Regions from separate parts of the Streptomyces sp. NRRL S-920 genome, predicted to be linked through region 2. Evidence: riboswitches for the same ligand, from Rfam matches in the RefSeq annotation. Region 2 holds a riboswitch; the other holds the start of a gene.
What was found. Region 2 has a riboswitch for thiamine pyrophosphate ahead of thiC (phosphomethylpyrimidine synthase ThiC). Riboswitches for the same ligand answer to the same signal wherever they lie in the genome.
Positions count from the first base shown of each region.

Region 1: it holds a riboswitch for thiamine pyrophosphate, as region 2 does, so the genes downstream of both, IG54_RS0117835 (thiamine ABC transporter substrate-binding protein) here and thiC (phosphomethylpyrimidine synthase ThiC) in region 2, are expected to answer to the same signal.

Region 1 covers NZ_JODF01000021.1:127,796-134,807, forward strand. Annotated here, with positions in the region: gene IG54_RS0117820 (maleylpyruvate isomerase family mycothiol-dependent enzyme) at 1-355, opposite strand, end outside; gene IG54_RS0117825 (ABC transporter ATP-binding protein) at 366-1,448, opposite strand; gene IG54_RS0117830 (ABC transporter permease) at 1,463-3,154, opposite strand; gene IG54_RS0117835 (thiamine ABC transporter substrate-binding protein) at 3,130-4,212, opposite strand; TPP riboswitch at 4,289-4,405, opposite strand; gene rlmN (23S rRNA (adenine(2503)-C(2))-methyltransferase RlmN) at 4,462-5,568, opposite strand; gene IG54_RS0117845 (phosphatidate cytidylyltransferase) at 5,705-6,751, opposite strand; gene frr (ribosome recycling factor) at 6,784-7,012, opposite strand, start outside.
Region 2 covers NZ_JODF01000010.1:64,382-71,393, forward strand. Annotated here, with positions in the region: gene IG54_RS0109935 (IclR family transcriptional regulator) at 1-305, shown strand, start outside; gene IG54_RS0109940 (SsgA family sporulation/cell division regulator) at 412-849, shown strand; gene IG54_RS0109945 (YibE/F family protein) at 1,026-2,426, opposite strand; TPP riboswitch at 2,498-2,653, shown strand; gene thiC (phosphomethylpyrimidine synthase ThiC) at 2,646-4,436, shown strand; gene IG54_RS0109955 (hypothetical protein) at 4,497-5,390, opposite strand; gene IG54_RS0109960 (metallophosphoesterase) at 5,571-6,653, opposite strand; gene IG54_RS0109965 (LacI family DNA-binding transcriptional regulator) at 6,867-7,012, opposite strand, start outside.

The sequences.
Region 1 (7,012 bases), on a different contig from region 2:
CGGTGTGGTCACCCGCCCACGACCACGCCCGGGCGTCGGCGCCCGCCGCGCGGAACGTCCGCTCGCCGAGCGCCGCGGTGTCGGCGAGCCACCTGTCGAGAGTGGCAGGGTCGTCACTCTCGGGCCCCCGGACGTCCGGGACGTCCTCGTCCGGGATGTTCCGCTCGGCGCGCGTGGCGACCAGCCGCTCGCTCCAGCGCACCGCGCCGCCCATGTGCCGGGCGAGCTGCGACAGCGTCCAGTCGGGGCAGGTCGGCACGGTGACGGAGAGGTCCGCTCCGCGCAGTGTGGCTCTCAAGAGGTCGATCTGCGTGGTGACTTCGGCGCAGTAGCGGTCGTGGCTCAAGGTCGTCATGAGCCGAACGCTAGATCGACTTGGGCTCCTGCCGCACCCGCGTTTCCGGCGCGGCCCCGCCCGCCTCCCCGAGGACGACCACATCCCCCGCGTCGAAGGCGATCCCCACCGTCTCCCCGACCTCGGGCGCCCGGCGCAGCGCGCACGCCGCCTCCAGCCGCGGTCCGTCCTCGGGCTGGAGGTGCACGGCGACATGGGTGCCGCGGAACGTGCGCGCCGTCACCGTGCACGGCAGCCCCTCTTGGGCGGTGACGAGCCGCACCCCGGCGGGCCGCACCAGGACCTCGCACCGCCCCGCGGGAGTACCCGTCGGCACGGGGATCTTGCCCCACACCGTGTCGGCCGCCTCACCGGTGACCGTCGCCCCGACGATGTTGTCGAAGCCGAGGAACCGCGCGACGAACTCGTCCACAGGGCGCTGCCACACCTCAAGCGGCGTGCCGGACTGGGCGATCCGCCCGTCCCGCATCACGACGACCCGGTCGGCGAGCGCGAAGGCCTCGCCCTGGTCGTGCGTGACGGCGAGCACGGTCGTACCCAGCTCGTCGAAGAGTTCCCGCAGTTCGACGACGAGCCGCTCCCGCAGCGAGCGGTCGAGCTGGCCGAGCGGCTCGTCCAGCATCAGCAGCCGGGGCCGGGGCGCGAGGGCCCGGGCGAGCGCCACCCGCTGCTGCTCACCCCCGGAGAGGGAGGCGACCGCGCGCCGCTGCGCCTTCGGCAGCCCGACGAGTTCGAGCAACTCGGCGACCCGGTCGGCCTGTTCGCTCCGCGAGGCGCCATGCATGCGCAGCCCGAAGGCGACATTGCCCGCCACATCGCGCTGCGGGAAGAGCTGGTGGTCCTGGAACATCAGGCCGACGCCCCGCTTGTGCGCGGGCACCCCGCGCTGGTCGCGCCCACCGAGTTCGATCCGCCCCGCGTCGAGCGACTGGAGCCCGGCGACCGCGCGCAGCAGCGTCGACTTGCCGCTGCCGCTCGGCCCGAGCACACAGACGATCTCATGCTCGGCGACCTCCAGGTCCACGGAGTCGAGCACGGCCCGCGCCCCGAAACGGACGGTCGCCTCACGCAGGCGCAGCAAGGCGGCCGGAATTGGCTGCGGGCCCATCAGAACTCTCCCGAGGTGCGGTCGGTACGGATGCGTTCCAAAAGCAGCAGCGACACCGCGCACACCACCATGAGGATCGTCGAGAGGGCCATCGCCTGCCCGTAGTTGAGGTCCCCGGCGCGTCCGAGCAGCCGCGCCACGGCGACCGGCAGGGTCGGGTTGTCGGGCCGCGCGATGAAGACGGTCGCCCCGAACTCGCCGAGCGAGACGGCGAAGGCGAACCCGGCGGCGATCAGCAGCGCCCGCCGCACCATCGGCAGGTCGACCTCCCGCCACGCCCGCAGCGGCGAGGCGCCGAGCACCGCCGCCGCCTCGCGCAGCCGCCCGTCGACAGCGCGCAGGACGGGCAGCATGGTGCGTACGACGAAGGGCACGCCGACCAGCGCCTGGGCGAGCGGCACCAGGATCCAGGAGGCCCGCAGATCGAGCGGCGGCTCGTCCAGCGTGATGAGGAACCCGAAGCCGACGGTCACCGCCGACACCCCGAGCGGCAGCATAAGCAGCGCGTCGAACCCGCGTACGAGATGACCGGCTCTCCGGGTCAGGGCGGCGGCCGCGAGCCCGCCGATGACGACCGCGATGGCCGTCGCCACGATCGCGTAGTGCAGGGAATTCCAGACCGCCTCGATCGGCGGTACGAGGAAGGCGCCGCCCTCCGCCGAGGTCAGCTCTCTGAAGTACAGGAGGCCGAAGCCGTCCGGACCGTCGAAGGAACGCTGGATCAGCACCCCGAGCGGCAGCAGGATCAGCAGCACGACCGTGGCCATGACCAGTCCGAGCAGCGACCACTGCCCCGCCCCGTGCGGGCGGCGTGCCACGGCCGAGGCGTCGACCAGCTTCAGCGCGCTCTCGCGCCGCCGCACCGTCCACGCGTGGACCGCCAGGATCAGGCCGACCGCCGCGAACTGCACGACCGTCAGCACGGCGGCCGTCGGCAGGTCGAGGAGCTGAGCGGTCTGCCGGTAGATCTCCACTTCGAGCGTCGAGTACGCGGGCCCGCCCAGGATCTGCACGACACCGAAGGAGGTGAAGGTGAAGAGGAAGACCATGAGCGCGGCGGCCGCCACGGCCGGCCCGAGCGCGGGCAGCGTCACGGTCCGCCACGCCGTCCAGCGCGAGGCGCCGAGCATCCGCGCGGCCTCCTCCTGCCGCGGGTCGAGCTGCGACCAGAGCCCGCCGACCGTGCGGACGACCACCGCGTAGTTGAAGAACACGTGCGCGAGCAGGATCGCCCACACGGTGGTGTCCAGGCGCACGCCCCACAGCTCGTCGACGAGCCCTCCCCGCCCGATCAGCGCGAGGAAGGCCGTGCCGACGACGACCGTCGGCAGCACGAACGGCACGGTCACGACGGCCCTCAGCACCTGCTTGCCGGGGAAGTCGAAGCGCGCGAAGACATACGCGCCGGGGAGCGCGATCAGCAGCGTGAGCGCGGTCGAGGCGAGCGCCTGCCAGGTCGTGAACCACAGGACATGGCGGATGTCGGACTGCCCGAGCACCTCCGCGACCCGCCCGAACCGCCAGACCCCGCCGATGTGCAGGCCGCGCGCGACGATCGCCGAGACCGGGTAGGCGAAGAAGACCGCGAAGAACGCGACGGGCAGGGCCATCAGACCGAGCCGCGCCGCGCTTCCGCGACCGAAGCCCGCGCGGGAGCGGGACTTCGTCACTTCCGTACGAGCGAGGTCCACGACTTGATCCACGGCTCGCGGTTGTCGGCGATCTTCTTCGGGGCCATGGTCTGGGGCGCGGCGACCCTCACCCCGTGCTTCGTGAACAGCTCGGGCAGCTCGACGCCCTCGCGCACCGGGTTCACGAACATGTTCAGCGGCATGTCCTGCTGGAACTTCGCGCTCGCGAGGAAGTCGAGGAGCGCCTTGCCGCCCTCGGGGTTCCTGGCGTTGCTCAGCAGACCCGCGTACTCGACCTGGCGGAAGCACGTGCCGGTCGCGACGCCGGTCGGCGCCTGCTTCGGCTGCGGCTTGCCGTAGAGCACCTCGACCGGCGGGGAGGAGGCGTAGGAGACGACGAGCGGCCGGTCGCCCTTGGCCTTCTTGCCGCCCGCGGAGCCGGAGAACTCCTCGTTGTAGGCCTGCTCCCAGCCGTCGACGACCTTCACGCCGTTGGCGTCGAGCTTCTTCCAGTAGCTCTCCCAGCCCTTGTCGCCGTACTTCGCGGCGGTGCCGAGCAGGAAGCCGAGTCCGGGCGACGAGGTCGCGGCGTTCTCGGTGACCAGCAGGTTCTTGTACTGCGGCTTGAGGAGGTCGTCGAAGGACTTCGGCGGCGCCAGCTTCTTGTCGGCGAAGTACTTCTTGTCGTAGTTCACGCAGATGTCGCCGCTGTCCACGGGCGTCACCCGGTGCTTGCCCCCGTCGACGCGGAACTCGGGCTTGATCCTGTCCGAGCCCTTGGCCTCGTACGACTGGAAGAGCCCGTGGTCGAGCGCGCGGGAGAGCAGCGTGTTGTCGACGCCGAAGAAGACGTCGCCCTGCGGGTTGTACTTCGAGAGGACCGCCTTGTTCACGGCGGCGCCCGCGTCACCGTCCTTGAGGACGGTGACCTTGTACCCCGAGCGCTTCTCGAAGTCCTTCAGTACGTCCTTGGAGACGTTGAAGGAGTCGTGGCTGATCAGCGTGACGCTCTTGGAGCCGTCCTTCGTGGAATCGCTGTCGGAGCCGCCGCACGCCGAGACGGCGACGAGCCCGATGCCCACCGCGACGGCGGTGAACGTGACCTTCTTGGTGCTCACTGGAATGTCCTCCTGGGAGACCAGGAAGAGACGCGGCCCTGCCCGCCGGCGAAAGCCCGCGAGCAGGGCGCAACAGCTTGAGTCGTGCCCGAACTTCCTACCCAGAATGACCTGGGCGAGGTTCAGAGGGTCTGCGGCCCACCTGTCCAAGGTGCCGCACTCTCAGCGCTGTGGCGCTCCCCTGTCGGAATATGCAGATGTGTGTACGAGCAGTACGCGATCGCATGTACGAGGCGCACGACCGCCAGACTACCTCTCGGCGGCCGCGAGCTGACCGCACGCCCCGTCGATCTCCTGGCCCCGGGTGTCCCGGATGGTCACCGGCACCCCGTGGGCGGCGATGGCCTCCACGAACGCCTTCTCGTCCTCGGGCCGCGAGGCCGTCCACTTCGATCCCGGCGTCGGGTTCAGCGGAATGAGGTTCACGTGCACCGGCTTGCCCTTGAGCAGCCGGCCGAGGCGGTCACCGCGCCACGCGTGGTCGTTGATGTCGCGGATCAGCGCGTACTCGATGGAGAGGCGGCGCCCGGACTTGGCCGCGTACTCCCAGCCGGCGTCAAGCACCTCCCGCACCTTCCACTTGGTGTTGACCGGCACGAGGGTGTCGCGCAGGTCGTCGTCCGGGGCGTGCAGCGAGATCGCGAGGCGGCACTTGAAGCCCTCGTCGGAGAACCGGTGGATGGCGGGCACGAGCCCGACCGTCGACACCGTGATCCCGCGCTGCGAGAGCCCGAGGCCGTCCGGCTCCGGGTCGGTGAGACGGCGGATGGCGCCGGTCACGCGGTTGTAGTTGGCCAGCGGCTCGCCCATGCCCATGAAGACGATGTTGGACAGACGCGCGGGCCCGCCGGGGATCTCGCCGTCCCTGAGCGCCCGCATGCCGTCGACGATCTGGTGCACGATCTCGGCCGTCGACAGGTTCCGGTCGAGGCCGGCCTGGCCCGTGGCGCAGAACGGGCAGTTCATGCCGCAGCCCGCCTGGGAGCTGATGCACATGGTGACCCGGTCGGGGTAGCGCATGAGCACCGACTCGACGAGCGTGCCGTCGAAGAGCCGCCACAGCGTCTTGCGCGTGGTGTCGTCGTCGCAGCTGATGTGCCGCACCACGGACATCAGGTCGGGCAGCAGCGCTTCCCGGAGCTTGTCGCGCGCACCGGCGGGGATGTCGGTCCACTCCGCCGGGTCGTGGGCGTAGCGCGCGAAGTAGTGCTGCGAGAGCTGCTTGGCGCGGAACGGCTTCTCGCCGGTGGCGGCGACGGCTTCCTTGCGCTCGGCGGGCGTGAGGTCGGCGAGATGCCGCGGGGGCTTCTTGGCTCCGCGGGGCGCGACGAAGGTGAGTTCTCCGGGTACAGGCATGGTCCTTCCAGTGTCGCAGACATACGCCAAGGGGCCCGCCGCCCTGTGGACAACGAGCCCCTTACGCACATACGCGCAGGTCAGAAGGTTAAGCAAGGACCATACGGACGGCCGTGCGGTCGGGCCGTGCGGTCGGTCAGGCGGACCCGACGAAGACCACGAGCAGAAGCCAGACCACCGGCGCCGTCGGCAGCAGGGAGTCGAGCCGGTCCATGATGCCGCCGTGGCCCGGCAGCAGCGTACCCATGTCCTTGATGCCGAGGTCCCGCTTGATCATCGACTCGCCGAGGTCACCGAGCGTGGCGCTCGCCGCGACCGCGAGACCGATCAGCAGGCCCTGCCACCACGTGCCGCCGTCGATCAGGAACTCCATGCACAGCGCGCCCGCGGCCATCGCGAACGTGACCGCGCCGAGCAGGCCCTCGCGGGTCTTGCCGGGGCTGATGCGCGGCGCCAGCTTGTGCTTGCCGAAGCGCCAGCCGATCGCGTACGCCCCGGTGTCGCTGACCACGGTCAGCAGCAGGAACGTGAGCACCCGCCACGGTCCGTCGTCCGCGGTGAGCATCAGCGCCACGAACGTCGCGAGGAAGGGGACGTAGAAGGCCGCGAAGACGCCTGCCGTGACGTCCTTCAGGTAGCCCTCGGGAGGCTCGGTCATACGCCAGACCAGGACCGCGAGCGCGGTGAGCGCCATCGCCACCCACGCGCCCTCGGCCCCCCGGACGTACCCGGCGACGACCATCGCCGTGCCGCCCACCGCGAGCGGCACCAGCGGGGCCTTGATGTCCTTGCGCTCGTCGAGCCGGGAGGTCAGCTCCCAGAGGCCGACCACGACGGCGACCGCTATGACGCCGATGAAGGCGGCCTTGACGATGAAGAGCGACGCGATGATGACCGCGCCGAGTCCCACACCGACTCCTATGGCCGCGCCGAGATCACGACCCGCGCTCTTCTTCTGCGGAGGGCGCGGCGCTGCCGGGGCGGGCTGTGGTGCGCTGGGCATGGGCTCCTGCGGGGGCGCGGGGGTGTCGGGCACGATGGGCATCGGCTGCGTCTCGGGCGGAAGCAGCGCGTCCTGCGCATCGTACGCGGGACCTGCCGGGGGCGCCCCCTGACCAGATCCCTGGTCGGGAGGCCCCCAGTACCCGGCTCTGGGCGGCGCCCCCCAGGAAGAGTCGTTCACGGATCGGATTCCTGATTCCTAGGACTCGAGCCTCAGACTTCGAGCAGCTCGGCTTCCTTGTGCTTGAGCAGCTCGTCCACCTGGGTGACGTACTTCGCCGTGGTGTCGTCCAGCTCCTTCTCGGCGCGGCGGCCCTCGTCCTCACCGATGTCGCCGTCCTTGACGGCCTTGTCGATGGCTTCCTTGGCCTTGCGGCGGATGGAGCGGATCGAGATCTTGGAGTCCTCGGCCTTGGTCTTGGCGACCTTGATGTACTCCTTG
Region 2 (7,012 bases):
AGGCACGGCGGGACCACCTCGACCGCTATCCGGTTCAGTCGATCACGCGTTACTCGGTCCGCGACGACCGAACGTTCCTGCGCCGCCTCGACGCGATGGAGCGGATGCGGCCCGTCGTGGAGCGCCAGGAGTACGCACTCGGGACGGTCTGTGCCGCGGTTCCGATCCTGGCGGGCGACACCGCGGCGACCCTGGCCATTTCCGTGCCCGTCGGTCAGGCCGACCGGTTGCTGCCCGCGGCGGAGAGGTTGCAACGTGAGATCGGAAAGCTACTAGGGACACTCGCCTTCTCTATCAGCATCTGAAAACTCACTCCTTGTGATCTGGTGTGCACGTTAAGCAAGATGCCATAAGTGTCAGGGAGTGGGTTCCTGGCCCCTTGATGACTAAGTGACGGGGTAGGGCGGCGCGATGGACGAGTCGGTTCAGGCAGAGGTCATGATGAGCTTCCTTGTTTCCGAGGAGCTGTCGTTTCGTATCCCGGTGGAGTTGCGCTATGAGACCGATGATCCTTATGCCGTGCAGCTGACGTTCCATCTGCCTGGCGACGCGCCGGTGACCTGGACCTTCGGGAGGGAGTTGCTGATCGACGGGGTGGGCAGGCCGTGTGGGGTCGGGGACGTGCGCATCGAGCCCACCGATCCCGATCTGCTCGACGAGGCCCTGATCAAGCTTCAGGTCGGCGCTGACCAGGCGCTGTTCCGCGTGGGCATTCCGCCGCTGCTCGCCTTCCTGGACCGTACGGACAAGTTGGTGCCGCTCGGACAGGAGCGCGCGCTCGCCGACTTCGATGCGCATCTGGACGAGACGCTCGACCGGATCCTGGCGGAGGAACAGAACGCGGGATGAGACCCGGGCTCAATGTGCCTATGCCAATGGCAGATTGGTGCATTTGAGGGCATCGCCAGGGCACCGCCACGGCCACCGGGGTGCCGTCTGCGCCTTCGGGACCGTTCCGGGGTCAGACCGTCAGACCGTCAAGCTGCCAGACCGCCAGACCGCCAGACCGCCAGACCGTCAGACCGTCAGGCCTTGCGGCGTCGGCCCTTTCCGCCGCGGGAGGAGCGGCGCGGCGGGGTGCCGGTGGCCGGGGCCGGGGCGCCGGGGCCGGTGGAGCGGTCGGCGGAGACGACCAGGGCGGCCAGCGCGGTCGTCACCGGCACGGAGGCGACCAGGCCGATCGAGCCGATCAGGGTCCGCACGATCTCCTCGGCGACCAACTCGCTGTTGGCGACCGTGCCCACGCTGGACTGCGCGATGGAGAAGAGGAGGAGCAGGGGCAGGGCGGCGCCCGCGTAGGCGAGGACGAGGGTGTTGACGACCGAGGCGATGTGGTCGCGGCCGATGCGGATGCCCGCGCGGTACAGGCCGCGCCAGCCCATGTTCGGGTTGGCCTGGTGCAGTTCCCACACGGCCGAGGTCTGGGTGACCGTCACGTCGTCGAGGACGCCGAGCGAGCCGATGATGACGCCCGCGAGCAGCAGGCCGCTCATGTCGATGGACGGGTACAGGCCGTGGATGAGGCCGGTGTTGTCGTCGGTGTTGCCGGTCAGCGCGGCCCAGCCGATGAAGAGCGAGCCGAGCAGGCCGATCAGCAGGAGGGAGATCAGAGTGCCGAGCACCGCGACCGACGTACGGGCCGTGAGGCCGTGGCAGAGATAGAGCGCGGCCAGCATGATGGCGCTCGCGCCGATCACTGCCACGACCAGCGGGTTCGAGCCTTGGAGGATGGCCGGCAGGATGAAGAAGGTCAGGACCAGGAAGCTGATGGCGAGGGCGACCAGGGCCATCACGCCGCGCAGCCGTCCCACCACGACGACGGCGAGCGCGAAGATGCCGGCGAGCAGCGCCATCGGGAGCTTGCGGTTCACGTCGGTGACCGAATACTGCAACCCCTCGGGCGCCTTGGGCTCGTAGGCGACCACCACCTCTTGGCCCTTGTGGAGTTGCCGGGGCGAGTCCGGCTGGATGATCTCGGTGAACGTGCGGCCCTTGTCCTTGCCGCTGCTCACCTCGATCAGCGCCTTCTTGCAGGTGCCCGTCGCCGAGGACTGGGCGGACCGGCCCTCGGGGGTGGAGGTGTCGCCGTTCGGCTGGGGCTGCGAGGGACTGAGGTCCTTGCAGGGCAGCTCCTGCACCTTCGTGACCTTCGCCGACTGCGTCTGCCGGTCGAAGCCGACGCCGGTCCGCTCGTGCGAGGGGGCGCCACCGGGCCAGAGCACCACCAGGCCCACGACGACCGCGGCGGCGAAGGGGATCAGCACCGCGGCGATGACCTTGCGCAGATGCTGGGAGACGGGAGCGGCCGGACCGTGGCTGTGGGCGTGCCCGTGGCCGTGCCCGTGGTCATGCCCGGGGCCGTCCGGGGGCGGGCCGGAGTGGGGCGGTTGCGCGGGCGGAGGCGGCGGCGGCGCTGTGGTGGTCACTGGCCGATCATCGCAAGAACGGAGGGGGCCCTCTGTTCAGCGCGCCCGAGATGACGCTAGCGTGGAGCCACCTTTGCAATCGCGGGAGCTCGGAGCACCGGGCTGAGAGGGCGCTGACCTCCGTACGAAACGGCACAATTCGTGCACGAGCCGTACGGGATCCGCTGCGTCGACCGCCGAACCTGTTACCGGGTAATGCCGGCGTAGGGAGTAGGTCTCATGACCACATCGGACGCACGCACGCCTGCCTCCAGCCAGGGCGAGTCCCTGAACGAGGCCGGGAAGTCCATCGGCTGGCACAAGGCGTACGTCGAGGGCTCGCGCCCCGACCTGCGCGTGCCGGTCCGCCAGGTGCACCTCACCAATGGCAAGGCCGTCACCCTGTACGACACGTCGGGTCCGTACACCGACCCGAACGCCGAGACCGACGTCCGCCGCGGACTGCCGCCGCTGCGGGAGAACTGGATCATCGCCCGCGGCGACACCGAGGAGTACGTGGGCCGCCCGCCGCGCCCCGAGGACGACGGCATCAAGCACACCTCGCCCCGTGGCGGCCTCAAGAACCTCGACGCGGTCTTCCCCGGCCGCCCCCGCCAGCCGCGCCGCGGCCGCCCGGGGCAGGCGGTGACGCAGCTCGCGTACGCCCGGCGCGGCGAGATCACGCCCGAGATGGAGTTCATCGGGATCCGCGAGAACATCGACCCCGAGATCGTGCGGGCGGAGGTCGCCGCGGGCCGGGCCGTGATTCCCGCGAACGTCAACCACCCGGAGATCGAGCCAATGATCATCGGCAAGAAGTTCCTGGTGAAGGTGAACGCCAACATCGGCAACTCCGCGGTCACCTCCTCCATCGAGGAGGAGGTGGACAAGATGACCTGGGCGACGAAGTGGGGCGCCGACACGGTCATGGACCTCTCCACCGGCCGCAACATCCACACCACCCGCGAGTGGGTCCTGCGCAACTCCCCCGTCCCCATCGGCACCGTGCCGCTCTACCAGGCCCTGGAGAAGGTCGACGGCCAGGCCGAGGCGCTGACCTGGGAGATCTACAAGGACACGGTCATCGAGCAGGCCGAGCAGGGCGTGGACTACATGACGGTGCACGCGGGTGTGCGCCTGCCGTACGTCCCGCTGACCGCCAACCGCAAGACCGGCATCGTCTCGCGCGGCGGTTCGATCATGGCCGCCTGGTGTCTGGCGCACCACAAGGAGAGCTTCCTCTACGAGCACTTCGAGGAGCTGTGCGAAATCCTCGCGGCGTACGACGTGACGTACTCGCTCGGCGACGGTCTGCGGCCCGGTTCGATCGCGGACGCCAATGACGAGGCGCAGTTCGCGGAGTTGCGCACGCTCGGGGAACTCAACACGATCGCCAAGCGTCACAACGTACAGACGATGATCGAGGGCCCCGGTCACGTCCCGATGCACAAGATCAAGGAGAACATCGACCTTCAGCAGGAGATCTGCGAGGAGGCGCCGTTCTACACCCTCGGCCCGCTGACCACGGACATCGCGCCCGCCTATGACCACATCACCTCCGGCATCGGCGCCGCGATGATCGGCTGGTGGGGCACGGCCATGCTCTGCTACGTCACGCCCAAGGAGCACCTGGGCCTGCCCAACCGCGACGACGTGAAGACCGGCGTCATCACGTACAAGATCGCGGCGCACGCGGCGGACCTCGCCAAGGGCCACCCGGGCGCGCAGGACTGGGACGACGCGCTCTCGGACGCGCGCTTCGAATTCCGCTGGGAGGACCAGTTCAACCTCGCCCTGGACCCGGTCACCGCACGGGAGTTCCACGACGAGACGCTGCCCGCCGAGCCCGCGAAGACGGCACACTTCTGCTCGATGTGCGGGCCGAAGTTCTGTTCGATGAAGATCTCCCAGGACATCCGCCGTCGGCACGGCGGTGACCTGGAGGAGAAGGAGATCGAGGCGGGCATGGAGCAGAAGTCCAAGGAGTTCGCCGCGGCGGGCAACCGCGTCTATCTGCCCATCGCCGACTGAGCCGGCGGCTGTGGACGGGGTGTCCGCAGAGCACCGTGGCAGCTCTGCGGACACCCCGGCCTACTCCGGCTTGTGATCGGGCCCGCCGAAGTCCGGGCTGGAGAAGTCCGGGCTGGAGAAGCTCGGCCGTGATCCGGCGGCCGGGCCGCCGTCGGGGCTGCTGAACCCCGGCCGGTCGTAGCCCAGCTGCGGCATGCGGCCGCCCCCTCCGGGGGCTTCGGAAACGTGCGCGCGAGCGGTGCGTACCGCCCCGGGATCCGCCAGGGCCTCCCGGAGGAACGGCACGACCCCCTGCTCCAGGAGGGCCTGTCCCCAGGCCTCCCTGGCTCGGGACACCTCCTCGTACCGCTCGCCGTGGAGCCGTCCCGCCTGGAGCGAGGTGGAGCCGTTGCGCAGGGCCGTCAGGAGCAGGCCGACCGCGCCGACCAGGATGCCCGCGGCGGTGAGCGCGCCGAACAGCCAGCCCGCGGTGAGCAGGGTGTCCGCGAAGGCGGGCTCGGGGTTGAGCATCTTCAGGATGTAGCCGACGAGCAGGAAGATCGCGGCGGCCGTGCCCGCGAGGACGGGCGCGAGGACCGCGACGACGGCAGCCGCCCCGGCTCCCGCCACCGCTGCCGGTTCGGCGACCTCGCCCATCGCCGTGGCGAGGCCGATGCCGCCGGGGCCCGACTCCGCGGCGCTCTCTCCGCTCCCTTCGCGAATCGAGGTGGAGGACGGTCGAGGTTCGCGCAACTCCTCGCGAACCTTCACGTAGTGCGCGTACTCGGCCGCGGCGGCGGCCGTGATCAGTGCTGTCGCGTTCAGGGCCATGGTGCGCAGTTGTTCGGTGTTGAGCCGCTGGCCCACTGCGGCGAGTTCAGGACGGTCAGGTGCGGTGCGCAGCGCCTCGTCGAGGATCCGCTCGTATTCGGGGCGGTCCTCATTGAGCAGGTGTGGAGCGCTGTTCATGTGCATCCCCCGATGCTCCGTAGGGCTAAGGCTCGCATGGCTACGAGCCGTCGGGCAGAAACGGAGGGGAGCCTGCTACGGATAAGCCGATGGTAGAGCCGTGACAGCACGCGGTGACAGGGGGTTTCCAGAATTGGCCCCCCTGGCCAGCGTGATCCTGTAGAGGGGCGCCTGCCCAGCGAACGCTCAGATACCCAGGGGGAGTTGGCAGACCAGTAGCTTTCCGGCCATGGTCACTCCGCCGTCCATCGCGATGGCCAGGCCGTCGGCGTACACGTGCGGCCCCTCGATGACCGGGCCGCCCCCGTCCGACTCGTCCTCGGAGCCGACGTCACCCAGGAGGTAGGGGATGGGGCTGTGGCCGTGGACGATGCGTGTGCCGCCGTACATGTCCAGGAGTTCACGTACGGCCGAGGGGCCGGACTCGTCGCGGAAGGCGAAGCGCTTGGTGAACTTGCGGAAGAGGTCCCAGCATTCGTTGGCGTCGTTGCGGGTGAGGGTCTCGCGGATGGTGTCGTTCACTGCCTCGATCGAGTCGCCGTAATCCAGATAGGCGGTCGTGTCGGAGTGCACGAGGAGATGGCCGTCGGCCTCCTCCATCGCGTCCAGGCGGGCCATCCACTGGAGGTGGTGGTCCTCCAGGCGCTCCATGTCGGTCTTCTGGCCGCCGTTGAGCAGCCAGGCGGCCTGGAAGGTGGCGGTGCCCGCCCCGGAGTTGACGGGGGTGTCGCCGAAGCGCTTGGCGCCGAGCAGGAGCAGCTCGTGGTTGCCCATCAGCGCCTTGCAGTAGCCACCGGCGGCCGCGGCCTCGGCGGACAGCCGCATCACGAGGTCGATCACGCCGATGCCGTCGGGCCCGCGGTCGGTGAAGTCGCCGAGGAACCACAGGCGTGCGTTGCCCGCGGACCAGTTGCCGTCGGCGTCGATGAGGCCCTGCTCCTGGAGGGCCGCGAGCAGCTCGTCCAGATAGCCGTGGACGTCGCCGACGACGAACAGGGGGCCGTGCTCGTCGCCCGGCCGCGGCTGCGGGGGCTCCGGCATGACCTGCACCTGGACGGTGTCCCCGCGGTTGATGACCGGCAGGTCGCGCTGGGTCGGCGTGTAGCCGTCGCCCCGCACCTCACCCGGCGCCGGGACCGGGGGCGCGGGGCTCACCTCGGCGGGGCCGGCTGTCTCATGGACGTACGCCGGTACGCGGAAGTCGCGCAGCGTCGCCGTCCGCACATCGGGTCCCTGACCGGCCCCCTGAGTCATCGACCCCTCCACCACCATTGCGCCGCATCTGCACCGAGAACGGACTGCCTGGTCGCAGCGCCCGCGGTGTCGTCCGCCCATCATAGGAATGCGGCTCCCGCTGTGTGGTGCACCAGGGGTGGTGAATCGGCCCCCGGCACGTGTTCACCGAGGATTTATCCCGAATTGGGCAGAGGTTTCCCTGTTGGTAGCGGGGTGGGAGCAGGCCTCTGCCCGTCATCGTGCGGGTCAGCCGGAGCCCGAGGAGCGCGGCGGGCTGACCGTCGTGCGCGGCGGACGTCGCTCGGACGAGGTGCGCACGATCAGTTCGGTCGGTATCACCTGCTCGACGGGCCGCCCCGAGTCGAGGCCCTCGATGGCGTCGATGAGGAGCT